2 linked regions of the Occallatibacter riparius genome follow. The protein of the gene in region 2 interacts with the protein of the main gene of each other region in a pairwise test. Links are inferred from orthologs where the notes say so. Each region holds a gene or a part of one and is shown on either strand. Other genes may lie near its edges.

Region 1 (5,400 bases), 5.0 Mb from region 2 along the record:
AAATGCGGTGCCATTAATGCTCTCCGCCGCGAAAGCAGAGAGGGCTTTCTTCAACTCAAGGTCTTGCCCCTCTTTGGCCTCTACCCCTGGGAATGTGTCATGTGCCGGAAAGTCGCCTTCTACCACAAGCACTTTCCCGATCGAGATGCGAAGCACTCTGCTTCCCAGTCGCCAAACCCCGCCAGCCAGGCCCGGCACAACGCTCCGGCATCCACCCGGCCTGTATAAAGAGCCGAAAAACAGCTTCGAACTTCGTGCACCAGGCAATGGAGTCCTGCCCTCATCCGGCAGGTAATTTCCGCCGGTTCGCTGGTAACACCTGTTTTTCAGTCTCTTGATCGCTTGCGCGTTGCTGAATTAGCTCGTTAGACTCCGCATTTAGGGTCCATCTCATTCGATCAGGATTTCCCCATGATCTGCCGGAATTGCAAACAGCCCTTTCTCGAGCGACGCACGAGGCGCGGAATCCTTGAGAGATTTGTGTATTCCCTCTTCGGCTACTACCCGTGGCGATGCACCCTCTGCAATACCGACGGCATGTACCGCGGCCGTCTCGAGCCCGAAAGGGAAGCCCCCCACGCTCCCGCCGACGACCTCGGCAACGCCTAATCGCCAATGCCCAGCCGGAACCTAACCTCCGCGCGCGCCGTAGGTGCGCGATGAATTCTCTCACCAGCCCGCCAATGTCAGGCTGCTGAAGATCCATAGCGGAGCAGCCAAATCAATCCCTCACCGGCACTCTGGCCGCGAAGCGGCAGTCAGCCGCACCGCAGGTGCCAGGAGAAGCGCGCAGCGCACACTCCTGGGTCCGCCAGCCTCTAACCTCCGCGCGCGCCGTAGGTGCGCGATGAATTCCCTCTCCAGCCCGCCAATGTCAGGCTGCTGAAGATCCATAGCGGAGCAGCCAAATCAATCCCTCACCGGCACTCTGGCCGCGAAGCGGCAGTCAGCCGCACCGCAGGTGCCGGAGCCGCGCACACGCCTCATCCAGCGCCGCATCCTGCTTGGCAAAGCAGAACCGCAGCAGGTTCTCGCCCCGCCCTTTGCGGAAGAACGCACTCCCCGCCACCGCCGCCACACCCGTCTCGCGCAGCAGCGTCCGCGCCTTCTCCGCCGCATTCGCCCCCGCCAGCGGACCAGTCTCTGCCAGCACGTAATACGCGCCCGCCGGAACCGTCGGGGTCAGCCCCGCCTCCCGCAGTGCCGACACAATCCGTTCCCGCTTCGACTGGTGATCCGCCGCGATCTGCTGGTAGAAGCTCGCCGGCAACTGCTCCAGCCCCGCTGCCGCTCCGTGCTGGAACGGTGCAGGCGCGCACACATATGTCAGGTCGTGGAAGTAGGCCATCGCCCCCATCCATCGCGCGTCCGCCGTCACGTACCCCAGCCGCCAGCCCGTGATCGAGAAGGTTTTCGAGAACCCCGAGATCACAATCGTCCGCTCCCGCATTCCCGGAAGCGTCGCGGGCGCAACGTGCCGATCGCCGTCGTAGACGAAGTACTCGTAAATCTCATCGGTAAACAGGAACAGGTCGTGCTCCAGGCAAACCTCGGCCACCGCCTCGGTCTCCGCCTGGGTAAACACCTTGCCGCTCGGATTCGCCGGCGTATTCAGCAGGATCGCCCGGGTCCGCGGCGTAATCGCCGCCCGCAGAGCATCCACATCCAGCGCAAAGTCGCCATCGGCCAGCGCCACCAGAACCGGCGTCACCCGCTGCGACTTCAGCGTCGCCACGTGATACCCGTAGAACGGCTCGAACAGGATCACCTCGTCGCCGGGATTGAGCAGCGCCATCGCCGCCGCATGCAGCCCCGCCGTCGCCCCCGACGCCACCAGCACCTCGGTCTGGGCGTCGTAATCCAGCCCATAGTCGCGCTGCTGCTTTTCGGCAATCGCCGTGCGCAGCCGCGCAATCCCGTCCATCCGCGTATAGATGTTGTCGCCCCTCCGGACCGCCTCAAACGCTTCGGCCTCCACCGGCTGCGGAACCGGCGTATCGCACACCCCCTGCGCCAGGTTGATGCCGCCAATGGCGTCGCACGCGGTAGTCATCGCGCGAATCTCCGACTGCACAGCGCCAGGCGCCAGCTCACTCAAATGAAGACGGGAAGGGGTAGCAACAGCAGAATGGGACACCAGATTTGATTCGGCCACGGGGAAGTCCTTTGCCACCATACTACCGAACCCGTCCCACAAATTTGTCATTCTGAGCCGCAGGAGAAGAACCCGCTTTTGCCCTTGCATTTGTTCTTGCTTTTCTTGCTGTCATTCCCAGCGGGAATCTGCTATTCGAGCGGGTGCCCCCGTCGCCTCGCATTTGGGGACCGGGGTTGGATGTAAGCTCGAACGTCAAGCCCGCTCCCCCAACAGAAGTGTCATCCCGAAAGTCCGCGCGCCTTCTTCAGCGGACCGAGGGATCCGCAGTTGCTTTTCGCCACTTCCGAGTAGGCTGCAATACACATCTGATCCTGTGCTGCTTACTGCGCCTACCGTTCCAAATCGCCAATCACCAGCATGATCAGCATTTGATTTTTGTCGATCTGAACCTCGCCTCCGCCCCGCTACGAAATCCACCGCATCGCTGCCCAATTCTGCCGCTTCCATTGCCCATTCTCTAGCGCGAAAGCGATCCAAAACCCCTCCCCGCATAGTCCGCCGCACCAATGCGTGGCATACACAAGAGCCACGGTATGGTGCTCGTTGAAATAGACCTCGCTAAAACCGTATAGAGCGGGCGCGCCTTTGTACTTGGCCCTCGCTGCCTCGTCGGCCTTCTCCCAACGCGTGTTCTGGAACTCAGCCTGTTCCGTTGGCGTCAGAAGATGGACCGGAACCGTCGTCTGCCAGGCAGTCGCGCTCAGCGACAGGACCTCATGGCAATGAGCATCGAAGTCTTGGAGGATTTCCTTGAAGTCCTGCTCGCGAGCTTTAGGAGGATGCACTCCATTGTGCGGGTTCATGCCCCAATCGTGTCCTGCATTCGCCGTGGGGCGTTCCCGACACGGCTGATCCAGAGGCACTGCCAGAACCGTTGTGTCTTGAACTAGCCACAGATCGTGCGGCCAACCTGCACCGACCGTTTCGCCGAGAGGCATCAGGCTCGAGTAAATCAGGTAAGAGTCAGAGGCGCGGTCGCTCGGCATTGGGATCGGCGCGACTTGTTGGGCACCAGGAGGAGCGCTCTGGCTCAGGAGAGTGACGGGGAGTAGCACAGCAAGAAACCAAACTGGTCGGAGTAGTCGTCTGCGTCTCATCTCGAAGGAGAGTCTACGACAGTGCGGCGGTCGGCGTGTCGGTACCCAGTCCCTGGCATTTGGGGACCGGGGTGGGATGCAAGCTCGAACGTGAGGCTCGTTCCCCCACAGAAGTGTCATCCCGAAAGTCCGCGCGTCGTCTTCAGCGGACCGAGGGATCCGCAGTTGCTTTTCGCCAGTTCCGCGCAGTCGCCGATTTCACTCTGGATCGACATTCCTGACTTCCGCATTCTTCAGCCGAAGCAAGCCGCAGTGCCTACACCGACGGGTAAAAAAAGGATCGAAGGCAAAAGCCGAAAGAAAGAAACGCTCTGCACATCTCGGACAAGGCCAGGTTCCCATCTCCCAGACGAAGAAGAACCATTGCGCAAGGAACGCAATGACAAGCAGTACGAACGAACCGGAGATTGCGACGCGCACAACGACCGGCGAATGGGGATCACTCAATCTAGAGAAGAGTAAGAGAACAGAAACGGCAAGCCCACCCGCGAGTGCAGATAGACGGATCAGAAGACGCCGCCTCTCCGCGTCGAAGCAACTCCATTGTTCGCGGTAATCGCCAGTGCTGACGAAGCCCCCGGGCCGCAACTCGTCCATGGCCGCAATGTTAGCCGGTTTGCACGACCCAGGTCATGATTCTGCACGCCCTCGCCGTGAGCCGAGCGCAGGGTGTCCTTGGTTCCTAGCCTTTGGGGATCAGGGCGGAGCCCAACGCCGGGCGTCGGCTGTGCTCCTTCAAGAATCGTTGTCAAGTCCCCCCCCGCATGTGGAAAACCGACTTAAGTTCATGAATCCAATCATTCCAAAATGTGGAAAACTAATTGCGGATAACTCTTCGAATTTGCTAGCCTATTAATAGGAGCAAAAAACAGTGCCCGCCGGACCCCAATCCGGCGGGCATTTTCTTTTGCCCGATCGCTGCCTTCCAAGGAAGCGGGTGCCCCAAGTTCCTCTTGGGCGGGAAGGAACTTCACTCACCACGAATCTACTGTGCGCCACCCGGCGAAGCAGCAGTTCGCCGCACCCCGGGCGCCGGGTGCCCCCGGTCCCTAGCTTTTGGGGACCGGGGAGGGGACTCCCGCGCCCGCACAACTCACCGCGACCGGGTGAAACCACAACCACATTTACGAAAGGTACAACCATGACCACGACCATCACACCAGAACAAGCCGTACAGCACTGCCTCGACGCCTACAACAAAGCGTGTGCCGAAGACGACGCACGCAACGACCACAGTCCTGAATCTCTCGCCCGCGTCAACCGAGCCTACCGCCGCGCCATGCCCTTCCTAACCCCCGCCACCATCGACGCCTTCCTGGCCTGCGTCACCCATGGCCTGGTCCTCGAAGTCTTCACCACCGCCGAGGCCGCAAAACTCCTCTACGCCACACAGATCGCCGTAGGCTCCCGCCGCACCAACCAGCACTCCAAATCACCGCAGCCCCAACCAGCAGCCACCCCCACCCCCCTCCCCCCTGCGGCAACCCTCCGGCAGACGCCTGCAAAGGCCTCAAAGGACGACACAAACCACGTCCAGGCCATGCTCGAGCAGATCCTGTCCGGCAAGACCATGCCCGAGGCCCCCCTGGCTCCTTGGAAGAAGGCACCCCCCACCCCCTCCCCCCTCACCAAGAGCGGCCTGGGAGTTCCAACCGCCAGCTAACCGCCGAGTAGCTGACCGGCTGACACGCTAACTAGCCAAAGGAGCCTCCTGACACTCCATCACCCTGTCGCTTTACCCCACGCCAACGAGCCACACAGGATATCCCTGCCCAAAATCCCCTGACTGTCCCATTGTCCCTGCATTTGTATCCCCTACTCCCCAAGCCCTAATCCCAAATCCCTGCCTTTAGCCTCATCCCAAGTGAGCCAGATCACCCGCCCACACCCCTCCCCCGGCGTAGAATCCCATTCGATGCATGAGCTTTCCATCGTGACCAGCGTGGTCGAGTCGGTCACCGAGTCCCTCGCGAACTATCCCGGCGCCCGCGTGCTCCAGGTCCGCCTCCGCGTCGGAGCCCTCTCCGCCGTCATCGAGGACTCGCTCCAGTTCTGCTACGGCATCGCCATCGAAGGCACCCCCCTGGCCGCCTCCAAGCTCGTGGTCAACACCGTCCCCGTCACCGTCCACTGCCAAGCCTGCGG
Region 2 (9,037 bases):
AAGCCAGAAACACGAATGCCAAAACAGTGAAAGAGCTCTTCATTTCCCCCGAAAACCCCGCAGATCACGACCCAGTAGCATCAACATGCCTCAAAATCGGCAGATTTGGCAATGACCTAATAGCATCATCGAATGCAAGTGGTCATCAGAGAATCCCAAATCGCGGCCCGCCCACCCTGACGCCTCATCGCTGTCACAAACCCAAGCCCGACCTAAAAGGAACGGATTCAGCACATTCCGTACCTGCTTTTCCTCAACCGATCCCGCCATCCCTCCGAACCGCACCGGAACTAAAATCGAACTAGACCATGGCCGAATTTACCCACCTCCATCTGCACACCGAGTACTCCCTCCTCGACGGCGCCTGCGACGTCAAAAAGCTAGTCGACCGCGTCTCCAAGCTCGGCCAGAAGTCCGTCGCCATGACCGACCACGGCAACATCTATGGCGCCGTACACTTCTTCAACGCCGCGAAAGAGAAGGGAATCAAGCCCATCCTTGGCTGCGAGCTCTACGTGTGCAAGAACGAGGACCACCGCGCTCCTGCCCAGGGCGACGACTACAACCACCTCCTCGTCCTCGCGGAAAACGAAGAGGGCTACCGCAACCTCATCCGCATCACGTCTGAGGCCTCCCTCTACGGCTTCTATCGCAAGCCGCGCATCAGCAAGCAATATCTCGCCGCGCACTCTGAGGGCCTCATCGCCACCTCCGGCTGCCTCTCGGGCGAGCTCTGCGAGTACCTCCACAACGAGCACGGCAAATGGGACGCCGCCACCGGCTACGCCAAGGCCAAAGCCACAGCCCTTCAGTACCAGGACATCTTCGGCAAGGGCAACTTCTATCTGGAAATTCAGGACCAGGGCCTCGAAGCCGAGCGCAAGATCCAGAACGATCTCTTCCGCCTCGAAAAAGAACTCGACATCCCCATGCTGGTCACCAACGACTCGCACTACCTCTGCGGCGAAGACTCTCACGCCCACGATGTGATGCTCTGCGTCCAGACCGGCGCTAAGATCCACGACAACGACCGGTTCAAGTTCGACTCTGACCAGTTCTTCGTCAAATCCGGCGACGAAATGGCGCGCCTCTTCCCCGACAATCCCAGCCTCCTCTCCCGCACCATGGAGATCGCCGAGCGCTGCAACTTCAAGCTGCACCCCGTCGACAATCCCTTCCCGCAGATGGATGTTCCCGAAGGCCACACTGTCGACAGCTACTTCGAGCTCATATGCCGCGAGGGATTCAAGAAGCGCCGCGACACCGCCATCGGCCACCTCCAGGCCACCGGCCAGTTGCGCAAGTCCCTCGCCGAGTACGAGGCACGCCTCAATTACGAAATCGGCATTATCCACCAGATGAAGTACTCAGGCTACTTCCTCATCGTCTGGGACTTCATCAAATATGCGCGCGACCACGGCATCCCCGTTGGCCCCGGCCGCGGATCGGGCGCAGGTTCGCTCGTCGCCTATTGCATGGAGATCACCAACATCGATCCCATGCAGAACGTCCTCCTCTTCGAGCGCTTCCTCAACCCTGAGCGCGTGTCCATGCCTGATATCGACGTCGACTTCTGCATGAACCGCCGCGGCGAAGTCATCAACTACGTGGTGGGCAAATACGGCCGCGAGCAGGTCAGCCAGATCATCACCTTCAACACCATGGCCGCCAAGGGCTCCATCAAAGACTGCGGCCGCGCCCTCGACATGCCCTATGGCGACGTCGATCGCATCGCCAAGCTCATTCCCGCCACCGTCGGCATGACCATCGACAAGGCGCTCGAAGAAGTGCCCGACCTCGCCAAAATTTACGAGACCGAGCAACCCGTCCGCGAGCTCATCGACACTGCCAAAAAACTCGAAGGCCTCGTCCGCGGCCAGGGCGTGCACGCCTCCGCTGTCGTCATCGCTCCGCGCGCGCTCACTGAACTCGTCCCCGTTGCAAGAACGAAAAACGACGAAATCGTCACCGCCTACGACATGGTGGCCGTCGAAAAAATGGGCCTGCTCAAGATGGACTTTCTTGGGCTCGCCACCCTCACCGTCATCGAGGACTGCCTCACGCTCATCAAGCAGAACCGCGGCATCGACGTCGACATCGAAAAGATCCCGCTCGATGACGAAGAGACATTCAAGAAAGTCTTCCAGGCGGCCCTCACCTCGGGCGTATTCCAGTTTGAATCAAGCGGCATGCGCGACATGCTCCGCCGCTACAAGCCTGAAAAGCTCGAAGAGCTCACCGCTCTCACAGCGCTCTTCCGCCCCGGCCCCATCCAGGGCGGCATGATGGAAGACTTCATCGAGCGCAAGTGGGGCCGTCGCAAAGTCGAGTACATGCTACCCGAGCTGGAAACCCTGCTCAAGGAGACCCTCGGCGTCATTGTCTACCAGGAACAGGTCATGCAGATCGCCAACGTCCTCGCCAGCTACTCGCTCGGCGAAGCCGACCTGCTCCGCCGCGCCATGGGCAAAAAGAAGCCCGAAGAAATGGCCAAGCAGCGCGATCGCTTCATCTCCGGTGCAGTCGCCAACGGCCACCCCAAAGACATCTCCGCCGAGCTCTTCGACCAGATGGAGAAGTTCGCGGGCTACGGCTTCAACAAGTCGCACTCCGCCGCCTACGGTCTCGTCTCCTATCAGACCGCCTATCTCAAAACGCACTACCCCACCGAATTCATGGCCGGCCTGCTAACCTCGGAAGTCTCCAAGCCCGAGAACGTCGTCAAATACATCGCTGAGTGCAAGGAGATGGGCATCGCCGTCGAGCCGCCTGACGTGCAAATCTCCGGCGCGCAATTCACGCCCCACGGCGACGCCATCCGCTTCGGTCTCGCCGGAATCAAGAACGTCGGCGGCAACGCCATCGAATCCATCATGAAGGCCCGCGAAGAAGTGGGTGGCCGCTTCGAAAGCCTCTGGCAATTCTGCGAGAAGGTCGACCTGCGCGTAATGAACAAGCGCGTCATCGAGTCGCTCATCAAAGCCGGTGCCCTCGACTCGCTCGGCAAGCGCGCCGCCTTGTACGGCGCAGTCGACAAAGCAATGGAGCGCGCGCAGAAAGCCCAGCGCGATCGCGAGCAAGGCCAGCACGGTCTCTTCGGCCTCTTTGACGACACACCCGCGCACGGCCAGAAGAACGGCGACGACCTGCCCAAGGTCCCCGACTGGGAAGAGGGCGAGCGCCTCGCCAACGAGAAAGAAGTCCTCGGCTTCTTCGTCTCCGGCCATCCGCTCGACAAGTACGCCGAAAAACTCCGCAACCTTCCCGGCATCATCTCGGTAGCTGAAGCCCTAGAGCGCAAGCCGCCCGAGCGTGTCTGGGGCAAGCAGAGCGATCCCACCGATGAAATCCAGGTTGCCGGCACACTCCTCGGCATGGCCCCGCGCAAAAGCAAGCGCGACGGCAAAATCTACGCCATGGGCCACCTTGAAGACGCCTCCGGCAAAATCGACGTCATCTGTTTCTCGCGCGACTACGAACGCCTCGGCGAGCAGCTCAAGACTGAAGCTCCCGTCGTCATCCGCGGCGTACTCATGGGTGAAGAAGACTCAGCGCCCAAGATCTCCATCAGTGGTGTGCAGCCTCTCGATGCCATGAAGGTCAAGCTCCCAGGCGGCATCCGCATCCGCATCAATCTCGATCGCGCCACCGAGGAAATCTTCGCCACCCTCAAGTCCGCAGCGGACGCCGCACCCGGCCCCGGCAAGGTAATGCTTCAACTCGAACAGAAAGGCCAGTTCGCCGTCATCCTCGAACCCGATCAGATGGCCGTCGCCGCCGACAAAGGCTGGATCGAGCGCGTAGAAGACCTCACCGGCCGCGGTACAGTTCAGATAGTCGGATAGCAGTGGACAAAATCATGGGAGAGCCACTTAGTGGCCATCAGTAAGACAGAGCAGGTTCGCGTCAGCAAGTTCCTCAGCCTCGTTCTGAGGCATCAGCCCGACGCGGCAGGTGTCACTCTCGATGAAGCAGGCTGGTGCGCCGTTGATGCGTTGCTACAAGGATGCACATCGCACTGCTATGAGATATCGCGCGACGACCTCGCGAGAGTTGTGGAGCAAAACGACAAGAAGCGCTTCCAGTTCTCAGAGGACGGTGCTCGCATTCGCGCCGTGCAGGGACACAGTCTTGACGTCGACCTCGACTACCAGGCGCAGACGCCTCCCGAAGTGCTTTACCACGGCACCGCGACCCGCTTCCTCGATTCCATCAAGCAACAGGGATTGCTCAAAATGTCCCGCCAGTTCGTTCACTTGTCTGCGACCCACGAGACCGCGCTGAAGGTGGGCGAGCGCCATGGCAAGCCCGTCGTTCTTGGAGTTCGTGCGGGCGAAATGCATCGCTCCGGTACGCCGTTTTACAGGGCTGCGAATGGAGTCTGGCTCGTCGACGCGGTGCCACCGGTGTACCTGCGATTCCCCGAGACAACCAGATAGGAATTCCCAAACGCACGAATTCTCTAGCCCCCCATCCCCTCTCAGTGGAATAATGGCCGACGGTTCTCCCCAGACTACATCTAGGCTTCTTCCCTGAACGAAGGACAAATACAGATGTGCGGAATCGTCGGAGTCTATTCGCGTCGCGAACCCGTTTCTCCCGCTGCGCTTGAGCGTGCCACCAACAGCCTTTATCACCGCGGACCTGACGGCCAGCGTCACTGGATCTCCCCTGATCGCCGGGTCGGCCTCGGCCACACGCGCCTCAGCATCATCGACCTCGCCACCGGTGACCAGCCCCTCTCCAGCGAAGACAACCGCACGCACGTCGTCGTCAACGGCGAGTTCTACGGCTACGAGAGCATCCGCCACGACCTCCAGCAGCGCGGCCACCATCTCGCCACCAAAGCCGACAGCGAAATCGCCCTCCACCTCTACGAAGAACTAGGCCCCCACTGCCTCGAGCATCTGCGCGGCGAGTCCGCCCTCGTCCTCTGGGATGAAAACCGCCGCCGCCTCTTCGCCGCCCGCGACCGCTTCGGCATCAAGCCGCTCTTCTACGCCTGGCACAACGACAAGCTCTACCTCGCATCCGAAGTCAAAGCCCTCTTCGCCGCCGGCGTTCCCGCGCGCTGGGATGAAGAAAGCGTCTTCCATTCCGTGGCCTTTGGCGGCCACCAGATGCGCACCCTCTACGACGGGGTCTTCCAGGTCCCGCCCGGCTACTACATGCTTGTCACCGACAAGCATGTCCAGCTCAACCAGTACTGGGACTTCAACTATCCCCGCCGCGACCAGGCCCTCGCCGCGCGCTCTGACGCCGACTACATCGCTGAATTCCGCCACGCCATTGATGAAGCTGTGCGCATCCGCCTCCGTGCGGACGTTCCCGTAGGCGTCTATCTCTCCGGCGGACTCGACTCCTGCTCGGTCCTCGGTCTCGCCGCCCGCCACCATCCCGACCCCATCAAGGCCTTCACCCTCACCTTTGAAGACGCAGCCTACGACGAGGGTCCCATTGCCCGCGAGATGGCCGCCCTTGCCGGCGCTGAGTTCCACGCCATCCCCATCAACCAGCGCAACCTCGCCGACAACTTCGCCGACGCCATCGCCCAGACTGAAACCGTCTGCATCAACGCCCATGGTGTCGCCAAATACCTGCTCAGCAAGGCCGTCCGCGATGCCGGATACAAGGTCGTCATAACCGGCGAGGGCTCCGACGAAATCCTCGGCGGCTACCCGCACTTCCGCCGTGACATGCTTCTCTACAACCGCGAAGGCCAGAGCGAAGCCGCCATCAACGAACTCCTGCGCTGGCTCGACGAGCACAACACCGTCAGCCGCGGCCTCCTTCTCCCCGACGGCGAAATCGGCGATCTCAGCGCGGTCAAGCGCGTCCTCGGCTACGTCCCCTCGTGGATCGAGACATTCTCCTCGCGCGCCGTCAAAGTCCGTCCGCTCTTCGCCCCCGACTTCCACCAGCGCTACGGCCACCGCGAAGGCGAATACAACATCCTCGATGACACCAACGTCCTCACGCAGCTTCGCGGCCGCGACCCCATCCACCAGTCGCTCTACCTGTGGTCTAAAACCGTCATGGCAGGCTACATCCTCACCATGCTCGGCGACCGCATGGAGATGGCCCACTCCATCGAAGGCCGCGTCCCATTCCTCGATCACAAGCTAGTCGACGTCATCGTTTCGCAGCCTGTACACATGAAGATCCGCGGCATGACAGAGAAGTTCGTCCTCCGCGAAGCGGTCCGCGACGTCATCACTGACACGGTCTACCGCCGCCAGAAGCACCCGTTCCTCAGCCCACCCGCGACGGTCCACCCTGACGGCACCTTCCAGACCTTCGTCCAGGACACGCTGCGCGGCGAAACCCTCCGCTCCATGCCCTTCTTCGATCAGAAGGCCATCGTGTCCCTTCTCGACCGCCTCCCCAGCATGGACGTAGGCGCCCGCACCGCCAACGACCAGATCCTCATGCACATCGTCAGCATGTGCGTCCTCCAGGACCGCCTCGGCGTCGCAACCAGCCCCGCCGCCGAAGCGCAAGCCGAAATCCCGCTGGAGGTCGGCGTCCCCGCAGACTGAGTACTAAGAACTTAGGGCCTGGCTGGATGCCAGGCCCTACACCCCGCTCACTTTCCTTGATCACCTGAAGCCGCACGAACAATGAATCTCGCCACTTCTTCAGGTTCCGCCAGCATAGGTACGTGGCAGGACGGAAGGGTTATGGTGACTGCTCCCATGCGCTGGGCCATTGTGCGCTCCAGATCTGGCGGGATGGCGCGATCGTCGGCGGCCACGATGTACCAGTCCGGTTTGCTTCTCCACGCCGGAGATCCAGCGAGAGACGTGTTCAATGCGGCATACGCCGCAGGTCCCTGGGTGGCAAAGAGGATCTCCCTCTCCTTCGGGGTAAGCTGCTGTGCGAAATCCTCTAAAACTCCCCTTTCGGTTAACTTGACGAAGCCCGAACTGTCGGGCCGAAGTTCATTCGCAATCGGAGGCGGAGGGCCCTCTTGCAGAAGAGACAAAGATGATTCATTCGTATCCGGCGCGAATGCAGCCACAAAAACAAGTCCCGCGACCTTCGGATCGTTCCCGGCCTCGGAGATCACCGCTCCGCCATAAGAATGGCCAACCAGAAGCACCGGTCCATCTGCGAGCGCGATAGCACGCTTCGTGATCGCTACGTCGTTGTCAAGAGTGGCCAGCGAGAGTTGTACTGCCGTAACCTGAAAACCTCGCTCTTGCAGAATCGGAATCACTTTGGCCCAGCTCGATCCGTCTGCCCATGCGCCATGCACAAGAATGATGTTCTTGATCGCAGGCACTTGTTTCTGCGCGGATGATTGCAGAGCGCTTGCGGCGAGAATAAGCGCCGTGAGAATGGCGCCACGTCTGAGGAACGCGATCATCGATTTCATAGAAGTCTCCTGGATTCATCGCTTCCCGGGGAATAGCGATCAACCCGTGCGATGGACAGAACCAGTGGCCTGTCGTGGTTTGTTCACGGAAAATGAATTGTTTCGAGTTCCGAAGGGGCAATCAACGCGGCCTTCGCGTGCTCGGACCCCGAAGTCCTGCTTTCGGCAGTGGGCCCAAACAATGCTGGCAGTCGTGCATTTGCCGAGCTGATTTCACTCCAGCATAATTTCGGATAAATGGAGCATCTAGGCGAAAACGATCAAAAGCTGCCCATTCCTGCCCAAATCCGGAACGCGGAAGCCAAATTCGGAGGTCGGATTCGAAATAATCTGGCTCTTTGAGAGCACGACCGTACTCTAACTAAGCAGAGCAGAGCCTGTTGGCTTGAGAAAGGGAGATCCCCGCATGGATATGGGCCACAAATTTCCGACGGTGTGGAACCAACTCGCCGACACGATGTATCTCAATCATCTGCCAACGGCTGAAGTCAGAATTTCAAACGTTGCGCCGTTCTCGTTTGCTCGGCTCAGAAGCGACCGCGGCCTCCCCGAGATTGCACGGCCGACCACAGGTGAGAGCGGCTATATAGTTCCGGTACAACTTGCAGCTATACCTTACATCGAGCAATTCTTTGGCAAACGGAAGGTTTCGAGTGGTTCTTATCCGACCGGCGGGGTAAGCGCAATCGATCTGCGCGATGAACCTGCAGTTCTCCTCCCCCATGCCTTCGACACGGTAATCGTGTATGTCACTCACGGCGCGTTGGCAGATATCGCCTATGAGCATCGTTCACCACCAGTCGAACAATTGCGTGGGACTCACGGGCATCCGGATCCGATTGTTTATCACCTGGCAAAGACCCTCAGTGCTTCGCTTGAGCACCCCCGTCACGCCTCAAAGATCTTCCTGGATCACGTGTTGCATGCCTTGAATTGTCATCTGGTCTCCTCCTATGGCGGCGTGAAAACATCTGCTGCGCAATTCAGAGGTGGGCTCTCAACGGCACTCATGCGGCGAGCGAAAGAATTGCTCGAAGCGAACCTCGACGGCAACATCCCCCTTCGGCATCTTGCGGAGGCATGTGGCTTATCGACGAGTCATTATACGCGGGCCTTCAAAGAAACATTTCGCAAACCACCGCATCGGTGGTTGATTGAACGCCGCATTGACCGGGCGAAGGATCTCATGACAAATAGTCACCTCCCCATCGCTGACATCGCCATTCAGTGTGGCTTTGCCGATCAGTCTGCACTCAATCGTTCCTTCAGACGAATTCACGGAATCAGTCCCGGCCAGTGGCGACGCGCGACGACTCGTGAAAGAGGCTCGGCGTCACCCCGGACTGACTACTCTGACCGTAGCGCTGCCAGCGGCTCAACCCGCACAGCACGGCGTGCGGGAAGATAGCATGCGATCGTCGCCACCAGCGTAACCAGCGCCGCTCCTCCCACGAAGATGACCGGATCCGTGCTGCTCACTCCATAAAGGAGGCTCGACATCAGCCGCGTCATCAGCAACGCGCAAACCAGCCCAGCCCCCACGCCGGCCAGCGTCAGCGTCGTCGCCTGCCGCACCAGCATGCGCAGAATCCCCTCGGGCGTCGCCCCAAACGTGAGCCGAACTCCAACCTCCTGCGTCCGCTGTCCTACGTGATACGA

The links. The genes of interacting proteins can lie anywhere in the genome.
Region 1: the proteins of dnaE (region 2) and MOP44_RS03550 interact in binary tests that used the Escherichia coli proteins (3 or more experiments, as listed by UniProt). The link is inferred for Occallatibacter riparius from one-to-one orthologs.

What each region holds. Positions count from the first base shown.
Region 1 is NZ_CP093313.1:892,260-897,659, reverse strand. What follows is about bases 1-2,904. They hold MOP44_RS03550 (pyridoxal phosphate-dependent aminotransferase), read right to left. Parts: upstream 2,054-2,904; coding sequence 947-2,053; downstream 1-946. Other genes in these bases: MOP44_RS03545 (hypothetical protein), read right to left, coding at 2,563-2,904; MOP44_RS03555 (hypothetical protein), read left to right, coding at 481-609. Outside these bases: more of MOP44_RS03545, read right to left, coding at 2,905-3,255; MOP44_RS03540 (hypothetical protein), read right to left, coding at 3,454-3,852; MOP44_RS03535 (hypothetical protein), read left to right, coding at 4,397-4,918; hydrogenase maturation nickel metallochaperone HypA, read left to right, coding at 5,171-5,400. UniProt on the Escherichia coli protein: Shows aminotransferase activity with methionine and histidine as substrates, and to a lesser extent also with phenylalanine.
Region 2 is NZ_CP093313.1:5,894,113-5,903,149, reverse strand. The notes cover bases 1-4,045. They hold dnaE (DNA polymerase III subunit alpha), read left to right. Parts: upstream 1-308; coding sequence 309-3,845; downstream 3,846-4,045. Other genes in these bases: MOP44_RS24155 (RNA 2'-phosphotransferase), read left to right, coding at 3,876-4,045; MOP44_RS24165 (lysozyme family protein), read right to left, coding at 1-43. Also shown: more of MOP44_RS24155, read left to right, coding at 4,046-4,439; asnB (asparagine synthase (glutamine-hydrolyzing)), read left to right, coding at 4,554-6,539; MOP44_RS24145 (alpha/beta hydrolase), read right to left, coding at 6,587-7,378; MOP44_RS24140 (helix-turn-helix domain-containing protein), read left to right, coding at 7,785-8,786; MOP44_RS24135 (ABC transporter permease), read right to left, coding at 8,726-9,037. UniProt on the Escherichia coli protein: DNA polymerase III is a complex, multichain enzyme responsible for most of the replicative synthesis in bacteria. This DNA polymerase also exhibits 3' to 5' exonuclease activity. The alpha chain is the DNA polymerase catalytic subunit.